3 regions of the Novosphingobium sp. HR1a genome follow, and region 3 is predicted to be linked to each of the others. Evidence: riboswitches for the same ligand, from Rfam matches in the RefSeq annotation. Region 3 holds a riboswitch; each other region holds the start of a gene.

Region 1 (4,240 bases), on a different contig from region 3:
ACCACGGCGCTCGTCGCCTCGGGCGCGGGGCTCGCCGCCGTGGCCGGGTACGGGACCGGGGTGCGCCTGGAGTACCTGCTGATCCCGCTCGTGTTCGGGATCGGCGCGCCGCTGATTGCGCTCGTCGCCACCAATCTGGGAGCGGGACAGGTCGCCCGCGCACGGCGTATCGCGCTGACGGGGGCGGCCTTGGCATTCATGGCGTCGGAGACGGTCGGTCTCGTCGCGGCAGCTTTTCCGGCGGCGTGGATGGGCCTGTTCACGCATGACCCGCAGATCGTGCGCCTCGGCAGTTCCTACCTGCGCCTGGTCGGGCCGTTCTACGGCTTCTTCGGCGTCGGCCTTGCCCTCTATTTCGCGTCGCAGGCTGCCGGGCGATTGCGCTGGCCGATTGCGGGCGCCACCGCCCGGCTCATCGTGGCGGTGGGGGGAGGGTTCCTCGTCCTGCGTTACACCGGATCGCTCACGGCCCTGTTCGTGTGCATGAGCGTGGCGCTGGCGGCATACGGTCTCCTGGTTCTCATCCCCGTGGGACTGCGTCCCTGGGCAGGGGAGGAAGGCACCGGCGCAGATGGCGAAGCGGTCAGGGCATGAGCCCTGAGGGGGCTCTCGAACACCGGGAACATCCCGCGGATGTCCTGTCTCTCGTCGAGAAGCGATGGCTGCTCCGCATTGTCGATGCGCTTTCGAATGGGCCTCTTCGTTTCAGCGACATCCGGCGACGGCTGCCGCGCATCAGCGCGAAAATGCTGACGCTGCGCTTGACCGAGATGCACGCGCTCGCGCTCATCGAAATGGTGGTGCATTCTCGTTTGGAGGTGCGGGCCTACGAACTGACGATGCGTGGTCAGATGCTGCACAAGGTCTTGAGAGTCGTGCGAGAGCTGGAGCAGGGCGGCCTCGTCGTCGACCGGAGTTGTCGTATTCAAAGGAAGGGTACCTGAATGAAAGGGCCGTCAATGTGTCTCGACGCGCGAATATAGCTCGAGAAGGCTAAGTCTTGGAGGCGAGAGGGCTCCTCCGGTCGAGACGGTTGTCCGCCAGCGAAGTGCTAAGCCGCCAAGGGACAATTTTTGCCAAAGGTCGCCGGGCGAGGATGGCACCAGCCCTTCGGCCACGCGCCCATTTCTGCCGCTCGGCCACTTCGAGGAATGTCCTAAAAGCCGCCGTTCAACTATGCTGCTCGTTCACGCCTCAGCACGCGCTCCGCCCAAGCTCCGAAGGCGATACCGATCGTGGCCCACATCAGAAGCTGTGTGGCGATAGAAGCGATACGGAAGTTCCATAGCAGTGTGGCTGGGAAATCGCCCGGGACCTCGTTGATCGGGGGCAATAGCAATTGGCCCAGAGCGACGATTGCGATGTATAGCCCTGTCGCGAACAGTGTTGCGTCGAACCCGCGGCGGCCGCGAGCAAAGGTTGCCCGAGCCTTGCCGGCCATCACGGCCGCGCCGAGCGACAGGGCGATCATGGCGAAGTATGCGGCGGTGCGCAGCCCGACCGTTTCGTGTTTGCCGACAGCAGGCGGCGTCTGCGGGTATTTGAGCGCGGGCACGATCACGATGAGAAGAAACGCGAGGCCGGCGAGGAGCAGCGACAGGCTGCGTGGTCCGATCATGCCGAACCGCCCGTAGCCATAGGCAAAAACCAGAGAGAAGACACCTCCGACTGCAGCGCCATACAGCGCCAAAGCTGTCAGCAGCCCGGCACTCTTCTGTATGTCGCGGGACACCAGTTCCTCTTCCTCGCTGTCTCCCGCAGGCTCGCTCATATGGTGCGCCGCGTGAGCGGCGTGCGATTCCTCGTAGCCAATCGCGAGATCGATTTGCGGTTCGGCGAAAGCGCGCGCGAACAGCGTGGAGAGGAGCGCCGCGAGAATGCCGGCCAGCATTCCGCGCCACAACAGGTCCTTGGTCATGTGCCTGCGATCAGTGGCAGGGGAAGCCGAGAAGGTGACGCCCATCGTGGACGAACTCGTGTACATACATGCCCTTGAAGAGCGCGTAGGCGCCCTGCTCGGTGCTCACGAAATAGAGGAAGATGAGCGCCAGAAGCATGCCGAGTACGGCCCAGGGAGCGATGTCTGCGAGCGGAATGGCGCTGCGGCCCTGCACCGGGATGAAAGCGTCGTCGAAAAGCGCGGCGTTCGATGCCATGTCATGCTCCTTCAAGGGTCTCGCGCCCTGAAAACGGATTATCCCGGTTGAAGGTCTGGCTCTCGACGCCCTGCGAAGGCTTCGATTACAGTGGCGCGACCGCGCCGGAATTGCACCGGCTTCTTCAACCAGAAGGTTCGCGCCACTTAAGACCCGGCGAACCGTTCCGTCAACGCTTCCGGAGGTCACCCTGGCAACTTCGCTAATGCTGCTTTGCGCGAGCGCCACGGCATTCAGTCGCAGCGGCGGATTTGCAGGACCGCAAGACGGGCTGGACGAGGCTGGGCGACGCGATGCCGGCCGAATCGTGCTTCCGAGGAGATTTGGAGAAATCGCCTATTGCAGTCCCGCCGTGTCGGCGCAGCAAACGGCACAGGCGATGGGCTGCACGACGCAGATTGAGCCGCTGCTTGCCGACCTCGACAACGGTGAGTGGTCGGGATTGTCATTCGCTGCAATCGAGGAAGCAGAACCCGGGGCGCTCATGGCATGGCTGCAAGCCCCCGAAGGCGGCGCGAAAGGCGGCGAATCGCTTGATGCTGCCTGCGCGCGCATCGCGCCCTGGCTCGACCGTCTCGCCGAACAGAATACGCCAGTCCTTGCCGTTACGCATCCGATGCTCGTGCGCGCCATTCTTGCACAGACGCTTGGCCTTCCGGTAGCGACAACGCTGTCGATCGATCTGGCGCCGCTTTGCCGTGTCATGCTGTCTTTCAATGGCGAATGGCGGCTGCAATCGCTGGGCGCAGGATCTGCTATTGCGAATTGAGATCAATGCGGATAACGCCCGCCGTGTTCGGTTGCTTCGGCAGCCGGTCTGATCGCATCGGTGCCTTGAGAAAGGCTTAAAAGGGAACGCGGTGAGGATGGGCCGATACCCTCGGCTCGCCCGAATCCGAGGCTGTCCCTGCAACTGTGAGCGGCGAGCGCGATGTACATGTGCGGACGGGCAAGGCTCGTGCCGCCAGCCACTGGGCCGGACGCTAACTCCTGCGAGGCCTGGGAAGGCCGTGCATCAAGCTGTGACCCGCAAGCCAGGAGACCTGCCGAAGCACCGGTCGCTCTTGCCTGATCCAGGGGATGGTCTCGGCACGGTTAGTTTTCTCCGTCTGAGCGACGAGAATGCGGCGGGGGGCCGCATCGGTGTCGTGCGTCGGCCGCCTTTTTGGGGTGTCCGGCTGCCGTGCGCGCCGACCGTTCGCGCGGAAGCCTCCTGCCCGGTGTTGCCTGGCGCCCCGGGGGGAATGACTTGAAACCGACGACCAAGGCCGGACTGCTTGCCGGCGCATTCGCGCTGATGCCGGTCCCGATGCTGGCTCATGCCGCCGAAACCGATAACGCCGACGATCCGATCGTCGTCACCGGCAAGGGCGGCGCCTACAACGCCACCCGCTCGAACAGCGCGACACGCACCGACACGCCGCTCCTCGAAGTGCCGCAGTCGGTGACGGTACTGACCCGGCAGGTCGTGGAGGACCTTCAGGCCAACCGCGTCGAGGACGTACTGGCCTATGCGGGCGGCATCACGCGCGGCAACAACTTCGGCGGCACCGGCCTGACCGACTACAACCTGCGTGGCTTCACCCCATCTGAGTATTTCCGCAACGGTTTCCCGATGAACCGCGGCTATCCGCCTGCGCCCGATTCGATCGCGGTGGAGCGCGTGGACGTGCTGCGCGGCCCGGCCGCCCTGCTTTACGGCCGCGGCGATCCGGGTGGCACCTTCAACATCGTCTCGCGCGTGCCTTCGGATCGGACGGCGCAGACTGTCAGCGGCCGGATCGACAGCTTCGGCGGATGGCGCGGCACCGTGGATGCCACCGGCCCTGTCGATAGCGGTCGGACCGTACGCTATCGCCTTGGCGCGGCGGTGGAAGGCGGTGACACCTTCCGCGACCATGTCCAGTCCGACCGCATCGTGGTTGCCCCTGTGGTCGCCTGGGATGCCTCCTCTGACCTGACCTTCACGCTTGGCGGCGAATTGGTGCAGGTTAAGACACCGCTCGATCGCGGCAATCCCGCCTTCCGCAACCAGCTTGCGATCGCCATCCCTTCCTCCCGGTTCTTCGGAGAGCCATCGGTTG
Region 2 (4,240 bases), on a different contig from region 3:
TTTTACCGCGAGCGAGCGTTCGCCGCTGATGAGCCCCTCGGCGGTCATCTCCACTTCGACCGTCAGCGACGAGCACCCTTCGCGCACGACGTAGGCGTGCAGTTCGACGAGTTGTCCGACTCGGACCGGGTGGCGGAACTCGATCTTTTCCGAGGTTCGCATCACCACCGCCGCGCGGGCATGGCGGCTTGCGGCGATGAAGGCAGCCTTGCCCAGCAGGCTGAGCGCAGTGCCACCGAACAGCGTGCCATAGTGGTTGGCCTGTTCGGGAAAGACCATTTCGCACAGCCGGGTCGATGGGGTGTCCGCGGGCAGGGCATGGGCAGTGGGCATGGTGGTATCTCCTTTGCGAAGACAGCCAACCACGCGCCGGGCGCGGGACAAACCCCTGAAAGCGGGAAGGTTGCGAAGGCCTTCCGTGCAAACCCGCGAATGTTGCGAATTCGTAGTGGGTCCAACGCCAAGGAGCCTTGTCAGAGCCCGTCCGGTTCCCGGACGAGCCCTGCGGCTCGTTCAGCCGGCGAGTTCCTCTCTGACGATCCGCGCGCCAGCGCCAAGCGCGTTCAGTTTGCCTCGAGCCACGGCGCGGGGCAGCGGGGCCATGCCGCAGTTGGTGGACGGGTAGAGCTTGTCAGCTTCCACGAACTGCAGGGCCCTGCGCAGGGTATCGGCCACCTCTTCGGGCGTTTCGATGGTGTCGCTGGCCACATCGATGGCCCCGACCATGACCTTCTTCCCGCGGATCAGTTCGATGAGGTCCAACGGAACCCGCGAGTGATGGCATTCTAGCGATACGATATCGATCTTCGACTTTTGGAGATTCGGGAAGGTCTGTTCGTACTGCCGCCATTCCGCCCCCAGGGTCTTCTTCCAGTCGGTGTTCGCCTTGATGCCGTACCCGTAGCAGATGTGGACCGCCGTTTCGCATTTCAGCCCTTCGGCAGCCCTCTCCAGCGTGGCGATCCCCCAGTCGTTGGCCTCTTCGAAGAAGACGTTGAACGCGGGCTCGTCGAACTGGATAATGTCGATGCCTGCCGCCTCCAGTTCCCTGGCCTCCTGGTTGAGGATCGTGGCGAATTCCCAGGCCAGCTTTTCCCGGCTGCGGTAATGGGCATCGTAGAGCGTATCGATCATCGTCATCGGGCCGGGCAGCGTCCATTTGATGGGCTGATCGGTCTGCGTGCGCAGATACCGGGCATCATCGACGAAGACCGGCTGCGGGCGGGCGACCGCGCCGACGACCGTAGGCACGCTCGCATCGTAGCGATTGCGGATCCTGACCGTCTCACGCTTCTCGAAATCGACGCCGCTCAGGTGCTCGATGAATGTCGTAACGAAGTGCTGGCGGGTCTGTTCGCCATCGCCGACGATGTCGATCCCGGCCTGCCGCTGATCGTCCACGGCCAGGCGCAGCGCATCGTGCTTGCCGGCGACCAGTTCCTCGCCTTCCAGCTTCCAGGGCGACCAGAGTTTCTCGGGCTCGGCCAGCCAAGAGGGCTTGGGCAGACTGCCAGCGGTCAAAGTGGGCAACAGTGTTTTCATGTTGGATGACCTTGTGTGCTGTCTTGTCAAAGGATGTGGCTGGCGGCGTAGCCGGCGGACCAGCGGTCCAGATCGGCCTGGTACGGCCGGATGAAGTGCTCTTGCGCAAACCGGCCCTGCTCGATGGCGAGGCGGCTGCGCTCTTCGCGGTCGTAGACGATCCGGGTGGACGAGAAGTCCTGATGGTTCAGGCTGGGCCGGAAGCATTTCCCCGCAGCCGAATTGGCGTTGTAGATTTCGGGCCGGTAGATCCTCTGGAACGATTCCATCGTGCTGATCGTGCCGATCAGTTCGAGGCTGGTGTAATCGCTTGCCAGATCGCCGGTGAAATAGAACGCCATCGGCGCGACACTGCCCCGAGGCATGAAGTAGCGCGCCTGCAGGCCCATCTTCGCGAAGTATTCGTCGGTGGAGGAGAACGCGCTCTGCCGGTACTCGATCCCCAGGATCGGGTGGCGGTTTTCCGTGCGATGGTAGGTCTGGCTGCTCGAGACACTCAGGCAGATGACCGGAGGCTTCGCGAAATTGTCCCGGTATGTAGGCGAGGCCAGGAAGTGCCGGAACAGGTTGCCGTGCAGATCGCCGAAGCCCTCCGGCGTCGCGAACGTAGACCGTCCCTTGTTATGCTCGGCCAGCAGCACGCTGAAGTCGTAATCGCGCACGTAGGACGAGAAATTGTTCCCGGCGATCCCGGCGATGCACGTATCGGTCTTTCGGTCGATGATGCTCGGCTTCAGGATCTCGATCATCGGGAAGGCATCGCCGCCATCGCCCGCAGCAACATGCATCTCGACCGAGACGATATCGAGCTCGACCCGGTAGCGGTCACCCTCGGGATTGTCCCAATCCGCCAGATCGTTGCAGCGGTTGTCGATCATCCTGAGGGCAGCCTGCAGGTTTTCCTGGCGGTGCTCGCCTCTGGCCAGATTGGCGAAGTTCGTCGTGATCCGCGTGTTGTCGGAGGGGCGATAATTCTCGTCGAAGCGAATGCTGCTGATGGAGAATGTGAGATCGTCGTCTGTCATGGCCGGTTGTCCTGAAGATCGCCTGATCGTGGGCGCCAGCGGCGCGCCGGAAGCGATACGGGTGAGGCGAGGGCGTGGGAATGTCGGGTTGGCGTGTGTTGCGGGCATGCACGGTGTCCTGCGGTCCGGCGCGAACGCCGTCCGTCGTTGTGGTTCGGGAATGGGTCTGGATTTGCGGCGCGCCGCGTCAGGCGGGGCTCAGCCCGATGACACGGCGCGCGGGCGCATTCGTCGATTTGCGAAGGGGCGGGACAGGATTGCAAACATCGACCGATCACCTGCTTTGGCCGGGCGGAAGGATCGAAGGAAGAACGCGCAAAGTAGGAGCGGCCCACACGGCGGATAGACTGCGGGCCACGCTTCAAGCGCGATCCACCGGAGGAACCCCCGTCCGAGGAACGTTATGGCGCCGAAGGCAGGTCTCCTGGCTTGCGGGTCATTGCGGCGGTTCCGGCCTTCCCGAGCCTTGTGCAAGGCTCAGTGACACGAAATGGAACCGCCACTCGCCACTTACAGTTGCGGGGGCAGCGCCGGACTCTGCCCCGAAGGGCACCACCGGCTTCCCGTCTTAGCCCCGCCGTCATGCCTGAAGCGGGGAACCTCGACACGCTCTCTCAACACCATCGCCAGCCAACTGTCAACCATCATATAAAGATATCTTTATATGATGGTTTCGATGTGAGGCTATTCCGTCAGCGACGCAGTCCGCGCTCGTACTTGGCCGAGGAGCGGTACACGTGAGGAAAGGCTGGAAAGCTCCTCGAGAACCTGCAAAACTATGATGGTTTCTTGATCTGAACATCGCGGTCGCCGCTGCGGCATTGCTGATTGGCAAGATCTGGAAATGCTCAAGCAGGTTCGCCGTCACAGCGGTGATCCTCAAGTCCATGGAGCAGACGTGACCGGGGACGCCGTGCAGGTGACCGGGCATCAGGCCGCCGCTCAACGACGTGCGGGTCTTCTCCGTCAAGGGTTCGTTCGACTGCCATGTCTGCCGCAATGCAACTGTCCCCCCATGGCGGTTACTGTGGGTACGCGCCTGCACACTCTCGTCTCGCCCGCATATCTGCAGAACTGCGCTGGCGCGTGGACGGCGATGGATGGCGACTGTCCTTCGGGCGATGTTTTGAGGATCATGTTGCCTTGGGTTTGCGAAGGGGGCAGGCGAAGCGTTTCGTACGTGCCGCGTTCTGGCCGCGTGCGCGGATCGAGTGGCGTGCGCTGAACGAGGCGTTCGTCATCTTGGCGCCTGACTGCGGACCCGATTCAGTCGATCTGGCTGATCTGATGGGCCGTCTGGTCGAACTGGCCAAACGACCGCTTACGCCTAAGGAACTTCTTGCGGTGCTGCCGCTCACCAACAAGGAACGCGTGCGCTGGACCAAGGACGGTCGTCTTACCCCCAGTGGATCCGTGAGTATCCGTAAGGGGCAGATCGTATCGGTGCCGACCTATTCGGTATCGCAGGTTGAGCGCCTGCTGGGCGCTCCTCAGGTCATTTGCGACTGGCGCGAAGAAGATGCGCGTCTGGGCAAGGATGGCCACTGACGCCAGCGTCTCGCAATGCCACATTCTCCATGCTCACTGGTTGTCGCCGGTAAGCACGCAAACGAGATCCAACCGCCCGACCATGACGGTCGAGCGGCCGGACGCAAGTATCATTCCGGCTTGTG
Region 3 (4,240 bases):
GGCCGAGGCCGCGTGCGGCGGCCTGCCAGTCGGCCTCCTCGACACCCGCGAAGGCGACCTGCAGGATCGGGCAGTCGGCGCGTTCGAGCACCCCGCCGACGCGCGGCTCGCCCGAGGAAGAGGAGGCGAAGCTGGTGGCATTGACGATCACGTCGGGCGCAATCTCGGTCATCAGGCCGCCGAGCCAGTCGATCGCGAAAGGCTCTCGCAGCGCCCGGACATGGACGGCGGCGACGTTGAACCCGCGCATTTGCAATGCGGCGACCATCGCGTCCACGGCGTCGAGCGTGCCCGCGATCATCAGCGCGCGGTAGAATACCAGCAGTACGACAGGGCCGTCGGGACGCCATGAGGCGCGCAAGTCGGCCAAGCTCGGCCGGTCCACGCCTTGCAGATAGAGCCCCGCGTCGGCCACCGGCACCGGGTCGTCCGGCTGGCCGCAGTCCTCGCCGATCAGCCGCGCGGCGGTGCGGAGGAACGACAGGGCATTCGCGCTGCCGCCCTGCCGCAGATAGTCGCGGAGGTGCTCGACCGTCTCGGCGGGGAGGGTGGAGGCGACCGTCAGCGTCGGATCATCCTCGCGCCCGTCGGCGATGGCGGCGAAGGCGATGCCCTTCTCGCGGGCGATCAGGGCGATCTCGTCGATGCCGTAGGGCCAGTAGCTCTTGCCGCCGAGCAGCACCACGCAGACGAATTTTGCGTGGGCGATCACCTTCTCGACGTAGAGATCGACCGAGTAGGGGTGCCGCAACTGCAGCAGGTTGGCGAGGCGGACGCTCGGCGCGCCCTCCGGCAGCCCTGCCGCCGCTTTGGCGAAGCAGGCGAGTTCGCTGTCCGCCACCGTCAGGATGACGACGTCGCCCGGCGGCTGGTCGAGGTCGATCGCCTCCTCGCCGTTGGAGATCGTGCCCGGGGTGGCGGAAAGCAGGTGCATCAGGCGGCGCTCGCCGGGCTGACGGCAGTGCGAACCGCCCTGGATTGCTTCACCCGCTGCGCGGGTTCGCAATGACGGAGGAGGGGGGGAAGCCGCAGATCTTCGTTCAACGCCGGTTCGCCTCCCCACCGCTCGTCATTGCGAGCGCAGCGAAGCAATCCAGGGCGGTTTGCGCGGCTCTGGATTGCCGCGCTACGCTCGCAATGACGAAGGTTGGGGTACATGGTTGTGCTTACGCCGGGACCGAACCTAGCACACCCGCCAGCGCGGCTTCGATGGCCGCGCGGTCCAGCCCCTTCTGGCCGATAACCACCAGCTGCGTGCGGCGCGGTTCTTCGAGCTTCCACGCGCGGTCGAAGAAGTGCTGGATGCGCGGGCCGACGCCCTGCAGGACGAGGCGGCTGGGCTTGCCCGCCAGCGCCACCATGCCCTTCACGCGCAGCACGTCATGCGCGGCGATCTGCTCCCTGAGGCCCGCCAGCAGCGCGTCGAGGTCCGCGATTTCGCCGCCGTTCAGGATGAAGGTGTCGAAGTCGTCATGGTCGTGATCGTCGGCCAGGCCGTCGATGTGCGACTTGCGGCTGTCGAGGTCGTCCTCGGCCGCCGCGACGATGCCGAGCAGCGCGGCGATATCCACCGCGCCGTGGTCCGCGCGCACGATCTTGACGCCCGGGCGCGTCTCGGCGGCGACGGTCTTTTCCACTTCGGCCAGTACGTCCGCATCGACGAGGTCGGTCTTGTTGAGAACGACCATGTCGGCGCAGCCCAACTGTTCCTCGAACAGTTCCTCGAGCGGGCTGTCGTGGTCGAGGTTGGGATCGGCGGCGCGGGCGGCGGCGAGTGCCTCTTCATCGGTGGCGAAGCGACCGGCGGCGACGGCATCGGCGTCGATCAGGGCGATCACGCCGTCCACTGTCGCGCGGGTGCGGATGTCCGGCCACTGGAAGGCCTTGACCAGTGGCTTGGGCAGCGCGAGGCCCGACGTCTCGATGATGATGTGGTCGGGCGGCGTCTCGCGGTCGAGCAGCTTCTGCATCGTCGGCAGGAAGTCGTCGGCCACGGTGCAGCAGATGCAGCCGTTGGCGAGTTCGAGGATATCGTCCTCGGGGCAGGCCTCGTCGTTGCAGCCCTTGACCAGTTCGCTGTCGACGCCAACGTCGCCGAACTCGTTGATGACGAGGGCGAGGCGGCGGCCCTTCGCGTTCTGCAGCAGGTGGCGGATCAGCGTGGTCTTGCCGGCGCCGAGGAAGCCGGTGATGACGGTGGTGGGTACTTTGCTCAAGGCTCTCAACTCCCGCGCCGGCGACTTCTCGCGGCGGGGCGTACCGGCGCTTTCGCGCCGGCGCGGGGCAGGGGCGACGGACAGGCGCGAAGACGCCCGGCGACCTGCTCCGCCGCGGCCCCGGGCCGCATGCGTGTCGTCGCTCAGACGGTGAACCGTGCCGCGGCCATCCCCTGGACCAAGGCAAGAGCGACCAGACGCCGGCAGGTCTCCTGGCTCGCGGGTCACAGCTTGATGCACGGCCTTCCCGAAGCCTCGCATGTCGCAGCGTCCGGCCTCAGTGGCTGCCCGTCCCGCTGGGGACAGGCGATGTGCATCGCGCTCGCCGCTTACAGTTGCAGGGACAGCTGCGGATTCGAACGGCGAACCGTTCCCACCGCCTTCCCTTTTAAGCCCCTTGCGGGGCACCGGCGCGATCTTGTTCCCGGCGGATACCGGGAGGCAGGGGTGGGCGCAAGTGTTGGTTTCAGCGTGCCGGAAGGATGCGGGCGCGGCATTCTCCGAAACCGATGGAAACGAAGCCGTCAGCGGCGGCGGTGGCGGTGATGGAGATTTCGTCGCCGTCCTCCAGGAACGTGCGGGTCTCGCCACTGGCCAAGGTGAGGGGCGACTTGTCGCCCTGCGACAATTCCATGAGGCTGCCGAAACCCTCTCGCTCGGGAGCGGAAATCGTGCCGGTGCCGAGCAGGTCGCCGGGCGTCAGGTTGCAGCCGTTGGATGCATGGTGCGCGACCATCTGGTTCACCGTCCAGTACATGTTGGTCGCCGGGCCGTGGCTGAGGCGATGGGGCGGAAGCCCGGCCTTGCGCATGGCCTGCGTGGTCAGGTGGACCTGCAGCATGACGCCCAGCGCGCCGTGGGCCTGATCATCCGCGTCAGACAGATAGGGCAGGGGCTGCGGGTCGCCTTCCGGTCGGGGCGGCTGGGCCGCGCGGAAGGGCGCGAGGGCTTCGGGCGTGACGACCCATGGCGAAATCGTCGAGTGGAAGTTCTTCGACAGGAACGGGCCGAGCGGCTGGTATTCCCACCCCTGCACATCGCGCGCGGACCAGTCGTTGAGCAGGCAAAAACCGGCGATATGCTGCGCAGCATCGGTGATCGGAACAGGCTCGCCGAGGTCGTTGCCGCGGCCGATCCAGACGCCCATTTCCAGTTCGTAGTCGAGCCTTGCAGTCGGCGCGAAGATCGGCGCATCGGCCTCGGGCGGCTTGCGCTGGCCGGTGGGGCGCACGACCGGAACACCCGAGGGACGGATCGAGGACGCGCGGCCGTGGTAGCCGATCGGCACGTGCTTGTAGTTGGGCAGCAGCGGGTTGTCCGGGCGGAACTGGCGGCCGATGTTGTTGGCGTGATGAATGCCGACATAGAAGTCGGTGTAGTCGCCGATGCGCGTGGGCAGGTGAAGCATGCAGGCTTCGACCGGGTGCAGCAGGGGGTCGATTACCGGCCGCCTGGCTTCGTCGCAGAGCAGGTCGGAGAGGGCATGGCGCAGGGCGCGGCGGTCTTGCGCGGGAATGGCCAGCAGGCGGGCCATGCTGGCGTCGCTGCAGATTTCGGCGAGGTTCAGCGGGATGAGTCCTGCCGCCGCCAGCGCGCCGAGGTCGAGAATCCGGTCGCCGATTGCCACGCCGATCCGAGTTCCCGGCGTTTCAGCCATCGAGAACACACCGAAGGGCAGGTTCTGGACCGGGAAGTCGCGGTGGCCGTCGGCGCTTTCGACCCAGCTTTTGCGCGCAGGGTCATGGGTTTCGTCGATGGTCCACCAGTTCACAGGTCGCTCTCCATATTCTCTCGTCGTCCCGGATTTGATCCGGGACCGCTGGCCGTGAACAGCCCACCCTTCGATGAGTGCAGACCAGCAAGGTCGCATCTAAAGACCGCCAGCGGTCCCGGATCAAGTCCGGGACGACGATCTTCGTCAACCCATTGGCGGCTGGGGCACGTCCAGGCGCGCGATCAGGCCGCCTTCGGGCGCGGCGGCGAAGGAAAGCTGGCCGTCGAAGCGCGCCATCAGCCGGTGCGCG

What was found. A riboswitch is a leader RNA that binds a small molecule or an ion and turns the genes downstream of it on or off. The one in region 3 is predicted to bind cobalamin.
Region 1: linked by a shared signal. The riboswitch ahead of HWN72_RS21005 (CbtB-domain containing protein) and the one ahead of cobW (cobalamin biosynthesis protein CobW) in region 3 are both predicted to bind cobalamin.
Region 2: linked by a shared signal. The riboswitch ahead of HWN72_RS21030 (DUF1852 domain-containing protein) and the one ahead of cobW (cobalamin biosynthesis protein CobW) in region 3 are both predicted to bind cobalamin.

What each region holds. Positions count from the first base shown of each region.
Region 1 covers NZ_JABXWS010000077.1:75,046-79,285, forward strand. The annotation lists gene HWN72_RS20990 (MATE family efflux transporter) at 1-594, shown strand, start outside; gene HWN72_RS20995 (helix-turn-helix domain-containing protein) at 591-944, shown strand; gene HWN72_RS21000 (CbtA family protein) at 1,175-1,918, opposite strand; gene HWN72_RS21005 (CbtB-domain containing protein) at 1,929-2,156, opposite strand; cobalamin riboswitch at 2,190-2,321, opposite strand; gene HWN72_RS21010 (histidine phosphatase family protein) at 2,362-2,925, shown strand; cobalamin riboswitch at 2,967-3,222, shown strand; gene HWN72_RS21015 (TonB-dependent siderophore receptor) at 3,406-4,240, shown strand, end outside.
Region 2 covers NZ_JABXWS010000077.1:81,357-85,596, reverse strand. The annotation lists gene HWN72_RS21040 (acyl-CoA thioesterase) at 1-333, opposite strand, end outside; gene HWN72_RS21035 (methionine synthase) at 514-1,542, opposite strand; gene HWN72_RS21030 (DUF1852 domain-containing protein) at 1,569-2,567, opposite strand; cobalamin riboswitch at 2,964-3,186, opposite strand; gene HWN72_RS21025 (hypothetical protein) at 3,654-4,115, shown strand; gene HWN72_RS21020 (DUF4198 domain-containing protein) at 4,226-4,240, opposite strand, start outside.
Region 3 covers NZ_JABXWS010000040.1:6,764-11,003, reverse strand. The annotation lists gene cobN (cobaltochelatase subunit CobN) at 1-934, opposite strand, end outside; gene cobW (cobalamin biosynthesis protein CobW) at 1,167-2,216, opposite strand; cobalamin riboswitch at 2,401-2,643, opposite strand; gene fahA (fumarylacetoacetase) at 2,683-3,987, opposite strand; gene HWN72_RS09345 (HAMP domain-containing sensor histidine kinase) at 4,135-4,240, opposite strand, start outside.